DNA from 3 places in the Arthrobacter sp. Y3221087 genome. Region 3 is predicted to be linked to each of the others. Evidence: riboswitches for the same ligand, from Rfam matches in the RefSeq annotation. Region 3 holds a riboswitch; each other region holds the start of a gene.
The links. Region 3 has a riboswitch for S-adenosylmethionine ahead of AC5RUO_RS18385 (DUF1737 domain-containing protein). Riboswitches for the same ligand answer to the same signal wherever they lie in the genome.
Positions count from the first base shown of each region.

Region 1: another riboswitch for S-adenosylmethionine. It lies ahead of AC5RUO_RS06430 (aminotransferase class V-fold PLP-dependent enzyme); the one in region 3 lies ahead of AC5RUO_RS18385 (DUF1737 domain-containing protein).
Region 2: another riboswitch for S-adenosylmethionine. It lies ahead of AC5RUO_RS10965 (bifunctional o-acetylhomoserine/o-acetylserine sulfhydrylase); the one in region 3 lies ahead of AC5RUO_RS18385 (DUF1737 domain-containing protein).

Region 1 covers NZ_JBNHFE010000001.1:1,349,859-1,354,392, reverse strand. Annotated here, with positions in the region: gene aroA (3-phosphoshikimate 1-carboxyvinyltransferase) at 1-467, shown strand, start outside; gene rsgA (ribosome small subunit-dependent GTPase A) at 470-1,585, shown strand; gene hisN (histidinol-phosphatase) at 1,634-2,446, shown strand; SAM riboswitch class IV at 2,608-2,721, shown strand; gene AC5RUO_RS06430 (aminotransferase class V-fold PLP-dependent enzyme) at 2,760-4,178, shown strand; gene AC5RUO_RS06425 (class I SAM-dependent methyltransferase) at 4,242-4,534, shown strand, end outside.
Region 2 covers NZ_JBNHFE010000002.1:289,537-294,070, reverse strand. Annotated here, with positions in the region: gene metX (homoserine O-acetyltransferase MetX) at 1-515, opposite strand, end outside; SAM riboswitch class IV at 528-644, opposite strand; gene AC5RUO_RS10965 (bifunctional o-acetylhomoserine/o-acetylserine sulfhydrylase) at 766-2,091, opposite strand; SAM riboswitch class IV at 2,134-2,250, opposite strand; gene AC5RUO_RS10960 (VOC family protein) at 2,412-3,050, shown strand; gene AC5RUO_RS10955 (HNH endonuclease signature motif containing protein) at 3,333-4,534, shown strand, end outside.
Region 3 covers NZ_JBNHFE010000009.1:44,959-49,492, forward strand. Annotated here, with positions in the region: gene opgC (OpgC domain-containing protein) at 1-1,541, opposite strand, end outside; SAM riboswitch class IV at 1,777-1,891, shown strand; gene AC5RUO_RS18385 (DUF1737 domain-containing protein) at 1,905-2,177, shown strand; gene AC5RUO_RS18390 (rhodanese-like domain-containing protein) at 2,174-2,584, shown strand; gene AC5RUO_RS18395 (O-succinylhomoserine sulfhydrylase) at 2,585-3,793, shown strand; gene AC5RUO_RS18400 (DUF1905 domain-containing protein) at 3,790-4,113, opposite strand; gene AC5RUO_RS18405 (glutamate--cysteine ligase 2) at 4,163-4,534, opposite strand, start outside.

The DNA.
Region 1 (4,534 bases), on a different contig from region 3:
GCGCGACAGTGACACTTGAGGACGGCGTCCTCACGGTCACGGGCGGCCCCGAAATCAAGGGTGCCCACTTCGCCGACACCAGCGAACTGGCACCTACGGTAGCGGCCCTGTGCGCCCTTGCGTCGGGGCCGTCCCGGCTCACCGGGATAGCCCACCTGCGCGGGCATGAAACGGACCGGCTCGCCGCGCTGGTTACGGAAATAAACCGCCTGGGCGGCGACGCCGAGGAAACCAGCGACGGCCTAGTGATCCGCCCTGCCCCGCTGCACGCCGGCGTCGTGCATAGCTACGCCGACCACCGCATGGCCACTGCAGGGGCAATCCTGGGCCTCGCGGTGGAAGGAGTGCAGGTGGAGGACATCGCCACCACGGCAAAGACCATGCCCGACTTTCCCCGGCTCTGGGCGGACATGCTCGCCCAGGGCGGTGCCCCGCAGCAGGAGGCCCGCACCGGGGCGGAAGGTTAGCGGTGGCAAGGCGTACTGATTCCTGGGACGAATCGGATGTCCGGATCCGGCCCAACAAGAAGGGGTCCAGGCCCCGCACCAAGGACCGCCCCAGCCACGACGACGCCGTGACCGGGCGGATCATCACCGTTGACCGGGGGCGGTACACCGCCGTGGTGGGCGAGGACTCCGCTGACGAGCGTACAGTTATCGCCGCCCGGGCCCGCGAACTCCGCCGCTCCCCCGTTGTGGCGGGCGACTTCGTTTCCCTCGTGGGGGACGTTTCCGGCGACCCTCATACCCTGGCCCGGCTGGTCAGGATCCAGGACCGGAAGACGCTCCTGCGGCGCAGCGCTGACGATACTGACCCAGTGGAGCGGGCCGTGGTGGCCAACGCCGACCAGCTGGTGATCGTGGTGGCCGCCGCCAACCCGGAACCCCGCACAGGCTTCATCGACCGCGCGCTCGTCGCGGCCTACGACGCCGGCATCGACCCGATCCTGCTGGTCACCAAGGCGGACGTCAAGGATCCGGCGGAGCTCCTGTCCAACTACACTCACCTCGACCTTCCCGTGATCATCAGCCGGACCGCCGATCTTGCGGCGTCCGGCATCGATGCCCGCTCGGACGACGGCCTGTCCGCCCGGCTGGACAGCGCCGCTGTTGCCGCGCTGCGGTCCTACCTGGACGGCAAGGTCACCGTCATGCTGGGACACTCCGGCGTCGGCAAGTCAACAATGGTCAACGCGCTCACGGGAGCCGAACGTGCCACCGGCGGCGTCAACGCGGTCACCGGCAGGGGCCGGCACACGTCATCGTCAGCACTGGCCCTGCGGCTGGTTGACGCACCGCCGGGCAGCTGGATCATCGACACCCCCGGCATCCGCTCCTTTGGCCTGGCGCATGTGGACCCGGACCGGATCCTGCGGTCCTTCCCGGACCTCTCCCCCGGCACCGACGCCTGCGAACGCGGCTGCAAGCACACGGCAACTGCCGTTAACTGCGGCCTGGATGCTTGGGTGGCGGAAGGTCACGCGGGCCCGACCGGAGAGGCTCGGCTGGCGTCCTTGCGCCGGTTGCTCGGAGCGGATCCACGGGAGGAAGCTCAGGAGGCAAAGGAGCTCGGCAGCGTCAACTGACAAAGCCGATCTCCCAGCAGAACAGCCTGCAGACGGTAGTTTGGAACCATGATCCAACCCGCTTCGAGCTACAACGATGACCTGCGCCTGGCCCATGTCCTGGCCGACTCCGTGGACGACCAGACCATGAGCCGCTTCAAGGCACTGGACCTCCATGTGGAGACCAAGCCCGACCTGACGCCGGTCACCGACGCGGACAAGGCCGCCGAGGAAGCCATCCGCGGCCAGCTCTCCCGCTCCCGCCCGCGGGACGCAGTGCTCGGTGAGGAGTTCGGCAGTACCGGCCACGGTTCGCGCCGCTGGATCATCGACCCCATCGACGGAACCAAGAACTTCGTCCGTGGCGTCCCCGTGTGGGCCACCCTGATCGCCCTCGTGGACGAGGGCGAGCCGGTTGTCGGCGTCGTGAGCGCCCCCGCCCTGGGCAAGCGCTGGTGGGCCGCCAAGGGCATGGGCGCCTACATGGGGCGTTCGCTTGCCGCAGCCACCCGGCTCCGGGTCTCCAACGTTTCCAGCCTGTCCGACGCCTCGCTGTCCTATTCAAGCCTCTCCGGGTGGAAGGAACGGGGAAACCTGGACGAGTTCCTGGGCCTTACCGAATCGGTATGGCGGACCCGCGCCTACGGTGATTTCTGGTCCTACTGCATGGTGGCCGAGGGCTCGGTGGACATCGCGTGCGAGCCGGAACTGAACCTTTACGACATGGCGGCCCTGGTGCCGATCGTAGTGGAGGCCGGCGGACGCTTCACCTCTTTGGAGGGTGAGGACGGCCCGTTCGGCGGTAACGCCCTGGCCACCAATTCGATCCTGCACTCCGAAGTGCTGCAGCGGCTGAACCCGGGCCTGGACGACCTACTCTGAAGCCCCCTGCAACCGAACAAAAGACGGCGGATACCTCCAGAAGGAGGTGTCCGCCGTCGTCTTCTTCGCCGAAAAGCCTGTTTTCCATTCCCACGTAACAAAGGCCTTAACAATTGCGCCGGCTTCAATCCTGGCCGCCCCATGTTCTACGCTCTTAACCAGGTCACGAGTGCCAGCGCAAAACCCCGGTTTGCTGGCCGGCAACCCTCCATTCGCGGTGGGGTGCCCCGGGTGACGACCAGGCCGGTCCGGAGCGGATGCGGCAAGCGCGGATTCCCTTGCTAGCGGAGTCCTGTTTTGAAGTGAGGTCTCTGTGACAACAGCCACCGTCTCCCCCAACGCCGCCATCACCGCTGATTCCGTGTTTGACGAACGCCAGTCACTGGCCGGCCGGCCGCTCGCCGCCGTCACCGGCGCGGAAATCCAGGCACCGCTGATTTCCGGCGGCCACATCCGCTACGCCAACCTTGACTATGGCGCCTCCGCCCCCGCCCTCTCGGTGGTGTCCGCCTACCTCAACGAGATCCTGCCTTTCTATGCGAGTGTCCACCGCGGTGCCGGCTACGCGTCCCAAATCAGCACCTCGGTCTACGAAAACGCCCGCAGCATCGTCCGCGACTTTGTGGGCGGCCGCCCGAACGACTCCGTCATCTTCACGCGGAACACCACGGACTCGCTCAACCTGCTGGCCGGCTGCCTGCCCCTCAACGACGGCCAGTCCGCCGGCGACGTCCTGTACCTGGACATTGAGCACCACGCCAACCTGCTGCCGTGGCAGGGCGTTCCCCACCGCAGCATTGTTGCCGCCGACACCATCGCGGGAACCATCGACGCCGTCCGCGCCGAGCTGGAACAGGGCGGCGTCAGCCTGCTGGCCATCACCGGCGCCTCCAACGTCACCGGCGAAATCCTCCCGGTCCGCGCCCTTGCCGCCCTGGCCCACCAGCACGGGGCCCGCATTGTGGTGGACGCGGCCCAGCTGGCGCCGCACCGCCGCATCAACATCAGCGCGGACGACGTCGATTACGTCGCCTTCTCCGGCCACAAGCTGTACGCGCCCTTCGGCGCAGGCGTCCTGGTGGGTCGGCCGGACTGGCTCGACGCCGGAACCCCGCACCTCGCCGGCGGCGGCGCGGTCAAGGAGGCCAGGCTCGACGGCGTCAGCTGGGCCTCCGGCCCGGCCCGGCACGAGGGCGGCTCCCCCAACGTCCTGGGTGCCGCCACCCTGGCCAAGGCCACCCAGGTCATCGCGGGCCTGGACCAGGAACGCTGGCACGCCCACGAATCCGCCATCCGTTCCTTCCTGGTGGAGGGCCTCCAGGAGATCGACGGCGTCACGGTGCACCAGATCTTCAAGGACACCAACCCGGACACCGATACCATCGGCGTGGTCAACTTCTCGGTTGAGGGCTACGACGCCGGCCTCGTGGCTGCTTACCTGTCGGCCGAGCACGGCGTGGGCCTGCGTGACGGACGCTTCTGCGCACATCCCCTGCTGAAGCGGCTGGGCCTGCCTTCGGGTTCGCTCCGCGCCAGCTTCGGCGTCGGTTCCCGGCTGGAGGATGCCCAGCGGCTCCTGGCCGGCATCGCCAAGCTGCGCCGCGACGGGCTCGGCTGGGACTACGTGGTGGACGCAGGGCGGTGGGTTCCCGCCAATGACACCCGCACCTACCCGCACTGGGCCCCGAACACGCCGGGCACCGCCGGCGCTGCTCCCTGCACCGACGACTGACCCATCCGGCAGATGCGGTAAATTCGGAAGGTACCGCAGGGCATTGACTGAAGGAGGCCGCACGTGGTTCGGGGTGGCCCAAAGCTGGATCACGGGCGGCGCCGGGAGCTGGGCAAGAGCTTCCAGCAGGGCGGCAGGCACTACCAGCGGGTCCGGCCCGGTTATCCCGCTGACTCTGCCGATTGGCTCATCCCCGCGGGCGCCAGGGATGCGCTTGACGCCGGGGCAGGGACCGGCAAGTTTACTGAACTCCTGTTGGAACGCGGACTGGCCGTCACCGCCGTCGACCCCTCCGCCGACATGCTGGACCAGCTGAAGGCACACTATCCCGGCGCCACCGCGGTCCTGGGAACCGC
Region 2 (4,534 bases), on a different contig from region 3:
CGCTGCACCCGCTCCGGGTAGGTGATGGCCCATTCCAAGGCGCGGGCACCGCCCAGGGAACCCCCTAGGACTGCGTACCAACTGCCGATGCCGAGCTGGTCTGCCAGCCGGGCTTCGGCCACGGTGCTGTCCCGCAATGTCACCAGGGGGAAGCGGGAACCCCAGGGTGTCCCGTCCGGGGCGGGCGACGACGGCCCGGTGGACCCGTAGCAGCCGCCCACAATGTTGATGGACACCACGAAGAACCGGTCCGTGTCCACGGGGGCACCGGGGCCGGCAAGCTGTTCCCACCAGCCGGGTTCGTCGCTGTCGCCGCGGGTGACATGGGTGCTGCCGGTCAGGGCGTGCTCGATGAGGATGGCATTGCTGCCGTCCGCGTTGAGCGTGCCCCACGTTTCGTAGGCGAGCGTGACGTCCGGCAGGTAGCCGCCGGCTTCCAGTTCCAGGCCCCCGATGGAGGCGTAGCGGACAATTCCGTGCTCGGGAACGGTGGTAGGGGTGACGGTAACCGTCATGGCAAGACCTCTTCTACGCGCTTGCCCACCGGCGGAATGACCGGCAGGCCAGGTCTTCACCCGGGGCACCCCACCGCGGAAGGAGGGTTGCCGGCCAGCAAGCCGGGGCTGTCACTGGCACTCATGACCTGGTTCGAGTGTACGAAACACCACCCGGCCCGGGCCAAGAGTGTGACTGGTTGTGACTTCCCCGGCTTTGCGCACGCGGGCCCGCCACCCGCCGTCGGGCCCTGCTCCCCGGACCGTCCGCTCAGGCGCCCTGCGCCTCCTTGGCGGCACGGAACCCGGCTTCAAGGTCGGCGAGGATATCGTCGATATGCTCCAGGCCCACTGACAGGCGGACCAGTCCCGGGGCGACGCCGGCCGCCGCCTGCTGCTCCGGTGACAGCTGGCTGTGGGTGGTCGACGCCGGGTGGATGACCAGCGAGCGGACGTCCCCGATGTTGGCCACGTGCGAGTGCAGCTCCAGTGCGTCCACGAAGCGCTTGCCCGCCTCGGCACCGCCGGCCAGGTTGAAGGCGACAATGGCGCCGGTGCCCCTGGGCCCGTACTTGCGGCCGCGCTCGTACCAGGGGCTGGAAGGCAGCCCGGCGTAGGCGACGGATTCGACGTCGTCCCTTGCTTCCAGCCACCGCGCCACCTGCCCGGCGTTGGCCACATGGCGCTCCACGCGCAGGCTCAGGGTCTCCAGGCCCTGCGAAATCAGGAAGGCGTTGAAAGGCGAAACGGCGGAACCGAGGTCCCGCAGGAGCTGGACCCGGGCCTTGAGGATGTAGGACAGGTTGGCCCCCAGCGCCCCGCCCTCGCCCAGGTCGCGGCCGTATACCAGCCCGTTGTAGGTCGGGTCCGGGGTGTTGAAGCCGGGGAAGCGGTCGGGGTCCTTGCTGAAGTCGAACTTGCCTGAATCGACGATGACGCCGGCGATCGCGGCGCCGTGGCCGCCCAGGTACTTGGTGGCCGAGTGGACCACGATGTCCGCGCCCCATTCCAGCGGCCGGATCAGGTATGGCGTGGACAGCGTGTTGTCCACGATCAGGGGCACGCCGGCCTCGTGGGCGGTGCGGGAGACGCCCTCGATGTCCAGCACGTCCTGCCGCGGGTTGGACACCACTTCGGCAAAGAAGAGCTTGGTGTTGGGCTGGACCGCCTCGCGCCAGTGGTCCAGGTTGTCCGGGTCCGCCACGAAGGTCACCGAGATGCCGAACTTCTTCAGGGTGTGGGCGAACAGGTTGTAGGTGCCGCCGTAGAGGCTGGGGCTGGCCACGATGTGGTCGCCGGCCTCGGCGATGTTCAGGACGGCGAATGTTTCTGCCGCCTGCCCCGAGCTGAGGAGGAGCGCGGCCAGGCCTCCTTCAAGGCTCGCAATCCTCTGCTCAACGGCATCCTGGGTGGGGTTGCCGATGCGCGTGTAGATCGGGGCGAGCTCGGCGAGGGCGAAGCGGTTGGCAGCGCTCTCGGCGCTGGGAAAGACGAAGGAGGTGGTCTGGTAGATGGGCAGGGCGCGGGCGCCGGTGGCAGCATCCGGTTCCTGGCCGGCGTGGATCTGGCGGGTTTCGAAGGACCATCCGTTGGACATTCAAGGCTCCTTTGATTGGGCCCGGCATGCTGGAAGCACCACGGGCCGCGCTTGCCACCCGGCCTTATTGCCGGACGGCCAGGTCCTCACCCGGGGCACCCCGCCGCGGATGGAGGGTTGCCGGCCAGCGAGCCGGGGCTGTTGCTGGCACTCATGACCTGAGCCCAGTGTAGGAATGTGGCGGGCCGGGCGAACAGCATTGTGACGAACATGGTCCCGTGTTCCTACCATGGAGCAGGTTTCGAGGGTGCTGAAATCGGAAAATCCCAGTAAGGGTATCCTTAGCTGAGAGCCCGATCACAAAGTGCCAAGATGATGGCATGCGCATGGATCACGTCTCTTACGCCTGTGAACACGATGGCCTCGCGGCCACCACCGAACGTATTTCTTCTGCCCTCGGCGTTGAGGCAGTGAAGGGCGGGGTACACCCGCGGTTCGGTACCCGGAATATGATCATCCCGCTCGCGGGACACAAATACCTTGAGGTCGTGGAGGTCCTGGACCACCCTGCGTCGGACAAGGCTCCCTTCGGACAGGCCGTCCGGGCCCGCTCCGCGGCCGGCGGCGGCTGGATGGGCTGGTGTGTCGAAGTTGACGACCTTGCTCCGTTCGAGGCACGCCTGGGACGGGCTGCCGTCAACGGCAACCGCAAGTTTCCCGACGGCCGCGAGCTGGTGTGGAAGCAGATTGGAATCCTGGGCCTCATCGCCGATCCCCAGGTGCCCTACATGCTGAAGTGGGAGGGCGATCCGTCGCTCCACCCGTCCAACGCCTACGAGAGCAACATCAAGATGAGCTGCCTGACCATCGCAGGCTCGGCCTCCCGGGTCACCGAATGGCTGGGCGAACCGGTGGAAAAGCCGCTGGAGGATGTTGCAGTTGAGTGGGTCGCCCCGCATGGTACGCCCGGCATCCTCTCAGTCACCTTCGAAACCCAAAACGGAGCGGTCACCATCTGACCTTCCTTTGACAGACTTCGGCCGCCATCAGGATGTGACAACGGCGTCACCTCCCGATGGCGGCCGAAGTTGCTTAGCCGCGGGTCTTTTTCAGGGCTTGGATCTCTCGGAGCAACCGGTCAAAATGTCGGCGCCTCCCCCGATGATGTTCCTATGGGATTCAGAACGGGCACGGATGGAGACTTAGCGGGAGCAGTGCTGCCTTCTGTCACCGCCCGGACTTCCGCCGCTCCTGTCGCAACGCCCGGCCGGAATGTCGGTGCCTCCGGTGATGATTCTTGTATGGGAAATGGCGCGGTCGTAGCAGCACCGATGGAGAGTGTTTATGCCACGACGGCTGCCATCAACGCGCTGTTCCTCCTTGACGCCCGTCTGCAAGATCCCGAGAACTCCGGCACGGGCACGGATGTACTCCAACGTGCCTACGAGATCCGGCTGGACCGCCTGGCTTTGATAGCAAAGCTTGAGGCGCAGGTCGCCGCCCTCAAGGCCCGCGACGCCGCCCAGTCCCTCGACCTGCAGCAGGCAATGACCCCACCCGACGCCTCCGCGCACGACCGCACCTACGCGGAAATATCAGCGGTGGAAGAGATCGCCGGGATCCTGACCATCAGCGCCGGGGCCGCAGGGGCGTTCATCACCCAGGCCCGGCGGGTCTGCTCCCTCCCCTCCGTCTACGGGAATCTGTCTTCGGGGGCGTTGTTCTGGCAGGGCGCCAAGATCATCGCTGACGAAACAGAGGCCCTGCACCATACCGCCGCCGTGGCCCTCGCGGACCACTTCCTGGACCCGGACGCACCCAACCCGGCCCGGGGCTGCCCCGCCACCGCCCTCGTACCGTCCCGGCTCCGCGCCAGGGTCCGCGCCTGGCGCGAACGCCACCACCCCGACTCCATCGAAAAACGCCACGCCAAATCCGTGGCCGACCGGCGGGTCGAGTTCCACCGGGACCGTGACGGCAGGGCCTGGATCTCCGCCTACCTCCCCGCCGGCTCCGCGACTGCAATCTGGAACAAAAACACCGTCACCGCCCGCGGCCTCCAAGGACCCAACGAAACCCGGACCCTGCCCCAAATCAAGGCCGACGAGTTCGCCCGGCGCCTCCTCGCCCCCGCCCACGCCATAACTACCACCACAGACGCCGTCGCCGGCAGCGGGCGCGGCAGGACCATCCCGGCCGGGGGTGGGGAAGGAGCAAGTCCCTCTGAGCCTGGTGGGACCGGTGAGCTGATCCCGAACAATCTCATTGGGCTTGCCACACTTCTCGGGTCCGACGAGCCCGCCGCCGACCTCGGCATCCCGGACGACGCTGCCGTACACTCCGGGGACTGTCTGATGCCCGATGCCGATGACGAAGTCACCAGCACCAGCACGTTTGACCTCAACCCGGCCGTCGGAAAGGTTCCGGCACCGCGGGCGGATGTGCTTGTCACTGTCCCGGCGTTGGCGCTCTTCGGCGTGACAGATGAACCGGCCAGCCTGGA
Region 3 (4,534 bases):
TTGCCGGCGCGTCGGGACGTCAGGTCCACGACGGTTCCAAAATCGTCTTTCACCCGGGGCCCGTAGACCATCCCCACCACCAGACCGGAGAAGAGGACAAACAGTTCGGCACCCGAAACGAAGCCCACCGCCTCCTGGGTCAGGAGCTGGAACAGGGACGTCATGCCCAGGTGGTTGACCACGACAAACACGATGGCCAGTCCGCGCAGCAGGTCCACGCGCGAATCCCTGCCGGACGGGTCCGTGTAACCCCAAGCTGTTGCGGCGTGAACGCGCCGCGGAATCTGCCAGAGGGCCACCAGGAGGATGACGAGCGCGGCCCCTACTGTCCAGGCGGCAGCCCCGGCCAGCGTGTTGGCCCGGACATAGTCGCTGCCGCCGGTGGACACTTCCGTGACGGGACCGGTCACCAAGGGCGAGGCCTCCAGCCGGTCCAGCGCCGCCCGGGCGATCTCCGGGCTGCCGGTCAGGAGCCAGTCGATGCTGGCCACGCCGGTGTCCCTGGTGCTGGTGCGCTCGTCCCAGACCACCGCGGCCGTCCTGCCAAACTCTGCCGACGTGGCAGTGCCCACCACCTGGTCCCACCAGCCGGTCTTGATCTCAGCCTCGGACGCGCCGCCGGACGCGGGGCTGTAGAAGGCGGCGGTCTGCAGCAGGAACGGCTTGGCCCGCTCCTCGGCATAGGTGGCGTAGAAGTTTTCGCCGCCCGAGGCCGTCAGCATGTCCTCCAGCTCACCGGCGCGCGGAACGGTATTGACTGCGGCGCCACCGGCGGTGTCGTCATGGAAAGCCGTCAGGCCAACCCAGTCCACGGCATCATCACCGGGATAGTACGGTTCGTAGGCGCTGTCAGACCCGTCCCAGGCACCGTCGCCGTTGGTATCGAGCAAGGCGAAACCGTCGCTTCCGCGGGCCGGCGCGTTCCGGTTCCGGTCAAAGGGGTAGTCCTTGCCCAGGTACGGCTCCCAGACCATAACCGTCCGGCCGTCGTCGGAATCCTCAAATGCCGCGGAGACAGCCTGGAACGCCTTCCGGTATTCGGCGGGCTGCTGGCCCCACTCCACCCAGGAGGCGTTCATGTCCGGGGCAAACCGCACCAGCACCTCCCCCTGGAACTGCGCGGTAAGCCGTCTGATTTCACCGGCGAATGACTCGGCAACCGTGGCGTCTATCTGGTCCAGCGGCACCGTGGGCTTGACCGTGAGCATGGCGTGGGCGCCCTGGAGCGAGGACTGTTCAAGGAATCCCCTGATGTCGTTCTGCTCGGAGGAGCGGTAGGGAAAAGCGATGTCGTGTCCATAGACAGCCGGTGACGCTCCCAGCCGCTCGGCAAACCCTGCAGCGGTGTCCTCGCCCCATTCCAGGACGACGCCGAGCAGCGGCTTGCCCGCATCCGGTGCGGGTTCGGCTGCCCGGGCCGCCCCCGCCGGCAGGACCGCAGCCACACAGGCAACAGCAAGCACGGCAAGGAACGCCCAGGCCACGCGAAGACGGCGGGCCAGGGCCGGACGGGTGCGGCGGCAGGGCACGGCTGTTCGCATGTTCAAGGGGACCCCCAGTGCTGATCTTTCATGGCGGGGCGCTGCCCCCAAGAACTGTATCGGGCCGTCCCGCCGGGATGGGAAAGAAAGGCCCGCCCGCCTGCGGTGATACCGCCGTCGGCCGTTCACCGGTGACGGCACCGCGCCGCCGCCTTCGGCAGCGTTTCCGCTTCAGTTACGCAACATGACGACGACGGCGATGCGGCAGCCGGTGCCAGATGTTACGTTTTTGGGGAGTAATGAGTACCGGCGCCAAGCCCTGACTGGCCGGTCGGCAACCCTCCTTCCGCGGCGGGGTGCCTCAGGTGAATACTCGGCATATCGACCGATTCGAGCTGCAAGCGTGAGAGAAGGAGATCCGTCGTGTCCGACGCCCCCGAAGAAAAGTTGTCCTACCGCCTCATCAGCGGCCCGGACAACCGTGAATTCTGTGAGCGGATCTCAACCGCACTCGCCGAAGGCTACGTCCTGCACGGAAGCCCGGCGGCAGCCTTCAACGGCACCAGCGTCATCGTGGCCCAGGCCGTGGTCCTGCCGGCCGCCATCGCATCGGCGGACGCCGCCGTCGCCACCGCTGTTGACGACCTGGAAGCAGCCAACGAGGACCTCGAGTTCGACGGCGAGGGCCACGCATGAGCTACGCAGGAGACCTGACGCCGGAGGAAGCCTGGGCCAAGCTTGAGCAGGGCGCCATCCTGGTGGACGTGCGCACCGAGGGCGAATGGGCGCACATCGGCATTCCGGACACCAAGGCCACGGACAACGATCCACTGTTCATCCAGTGGACATTCCCCGGCGGCATTCCCAACCCGGATTTCCTGAAGGACCTGAGCCAGCAGGCGCCGGAGGATTCCAACACGGAGCTGGTGTTCATCTGCCGCTCCGGCCAGCGCTCCATCTCCGCCGCCATCGCCGCGACGCAGGCCGGCTTCACCTCCTACAACGTCCTGGAGGGGTTCGAAGGCGACCCGGACCGCTACGGCGAACGGACCGTCAATGGCTGGAAGAACCGCGGCCTGCCGACCAACCTGGGAAAGAACTAAGTGACCTTCAATAACGACGCCGCCGGCTGGAGCCCCGACACCCAGGCCGTCCGCGGCGGGCTGGACCGCACCAACTTCCAGGAAACGTCCGAAGCGGTATTCCTGAACTCGGGTTTCGTCTACGAATCCGCCGCTGCTGCGGAACGCGCCTTCACCGGCGAGGATGAGCGCTTCGTCTACTCCCGGTACGGCAACCCCTCCGTGGCGACCTTCCAGGAGCGGCTCCGGCTGCTCGAAGGAACGGAGGCGTGCTTTGCCACCGCGTCCGGCATGTCCGCAGTCTTCACCGCCCTGGGCGCCCTGCTCGCTGCCGGGGACCGCGTGGTGGCCGCCCGTTCGCTCTTTGGTTCCTGCTTCGTCATCCTCAATGAAATCCTGCCGCGGTGGGGCGTGGAGACCGTCTTTGTGGACGGTCCGGACCTGGAGCAGTGGCGCGCCGCCCTGTCCCAGCCCACCACCGCCGTCTTCTTCGAGTCCCCGTCCAACCCGATGCAGGAGATCGTGGACATCGCCGCGGTCAGCGAACTCGCGCACGCTGCCGGGGCCACCGTCGTCGTCGACAACGTCTTTGCCACTCCCCTGCTCCAACGCTGCGGCCAGCTGGGCGCGGACGTCATCGTCTACTCCGGCACCAAGCACATTGACGGCCAGGGCCGGGTGATGGGCGGTGCCATCCTGGGCACCAAGGAGTACATCGAGGGTCCGGTCAAGCAGCTGATGCGCCACACCGGCCCGTCGCTGTCGCCGTTCAACGCGTGGGTGTTGACCAAGGGCCTGGAGACCATGGCGCTGCGTGTCAACCACTCCTCCGCCACCGCCCTCCGGCTCGCCGAATGGCTGGAGCAGCAGCCTGCCGTGAGCTGGGTGAAGTACCCGCTGCTGAAGTCGCACCCGCAGTACGAACTTGCCGCCAGGCAGATGCGCGCCGGCGGCACGGTGCTCACCCTGGAGCTCGCTCCGTCCGGCGGCCGCTCGGGCAAGGAAGCCGCTTTCGCGCTGCTGGACGGGCTGCGGATCATCGATATCTCCAACAACCTGGGCGATTCGAAATCCCTGATCACGCACCCCGCCACCACCACGCACCGTGCGATGGGGCCGGAGGGACGGGCTGCCATCGGCCTCAGCGACGGCGTGGTGCGCCTGTCCGTTGGGCTCGAGGACGCCGACGACCTGATCCGCGACCTCGAACAGGCCCTGAAGCAGATCTAGCTTTCTCCCGGCGAGGCATTGTCCGGCTGGAGCTCCAGCCGGACGTCCACGCTATCGCCCGCCTTGATGCGCGCCTTTTCCCGTACAGCTTTCTTGACGGGAAGCAGGTACGAGCCCATTTTGCTGTCCGGAAAGATGGACGTCAGCCAGCGGTGGCCGCTAATTTCCACCGCGACCTTGACCGAGCCGAAGGCCTTGTTGCTCGCCTCACTTTGCTCTGCAATGTCGTCCGCCACCTCCGGCGGCAGGGTGAGGAAGTGCCAGCCGGCTTCGCCGGGATAGAGCCAAAGCTCGGCATGAAAAGAGTACGACGGCGCCACGCGCCGAGTATGGCACGTGGCCTTCCTTAGCGCCACGGTTACCAACGGGCTAGGCCTGCCGCACCCGCAGCAGGTCTGGAACGGCATCGACTTCCGAGAGGTCCAAGTCGCCGCGCATGGTGACGTTCACCGCATGCCGCACCACGGCGCCGAAGCCCATGTCCTTGGTCGATGGCCCAGACAGCAACCGGTCACGGACCCGGCGCTGCTCGGCTGCCCCTGTGCCGCGGGCGATGATCGCTTCCACGCCTTGCCGCGCCAGGTCGAGCTCACCCTGTTCCTCCAGCACCGGCGCGAGGTACTCCACCAGGGAGCGCACTACCTCGGGCGCGGGGGCCGGCCGGAAGCTTCCAAAGTCCAGCAGCTCCCCACCGAGGCCCCCGCTGCTGGCCTGCCAGGAAGCCATCCTCAGCAGGACAGT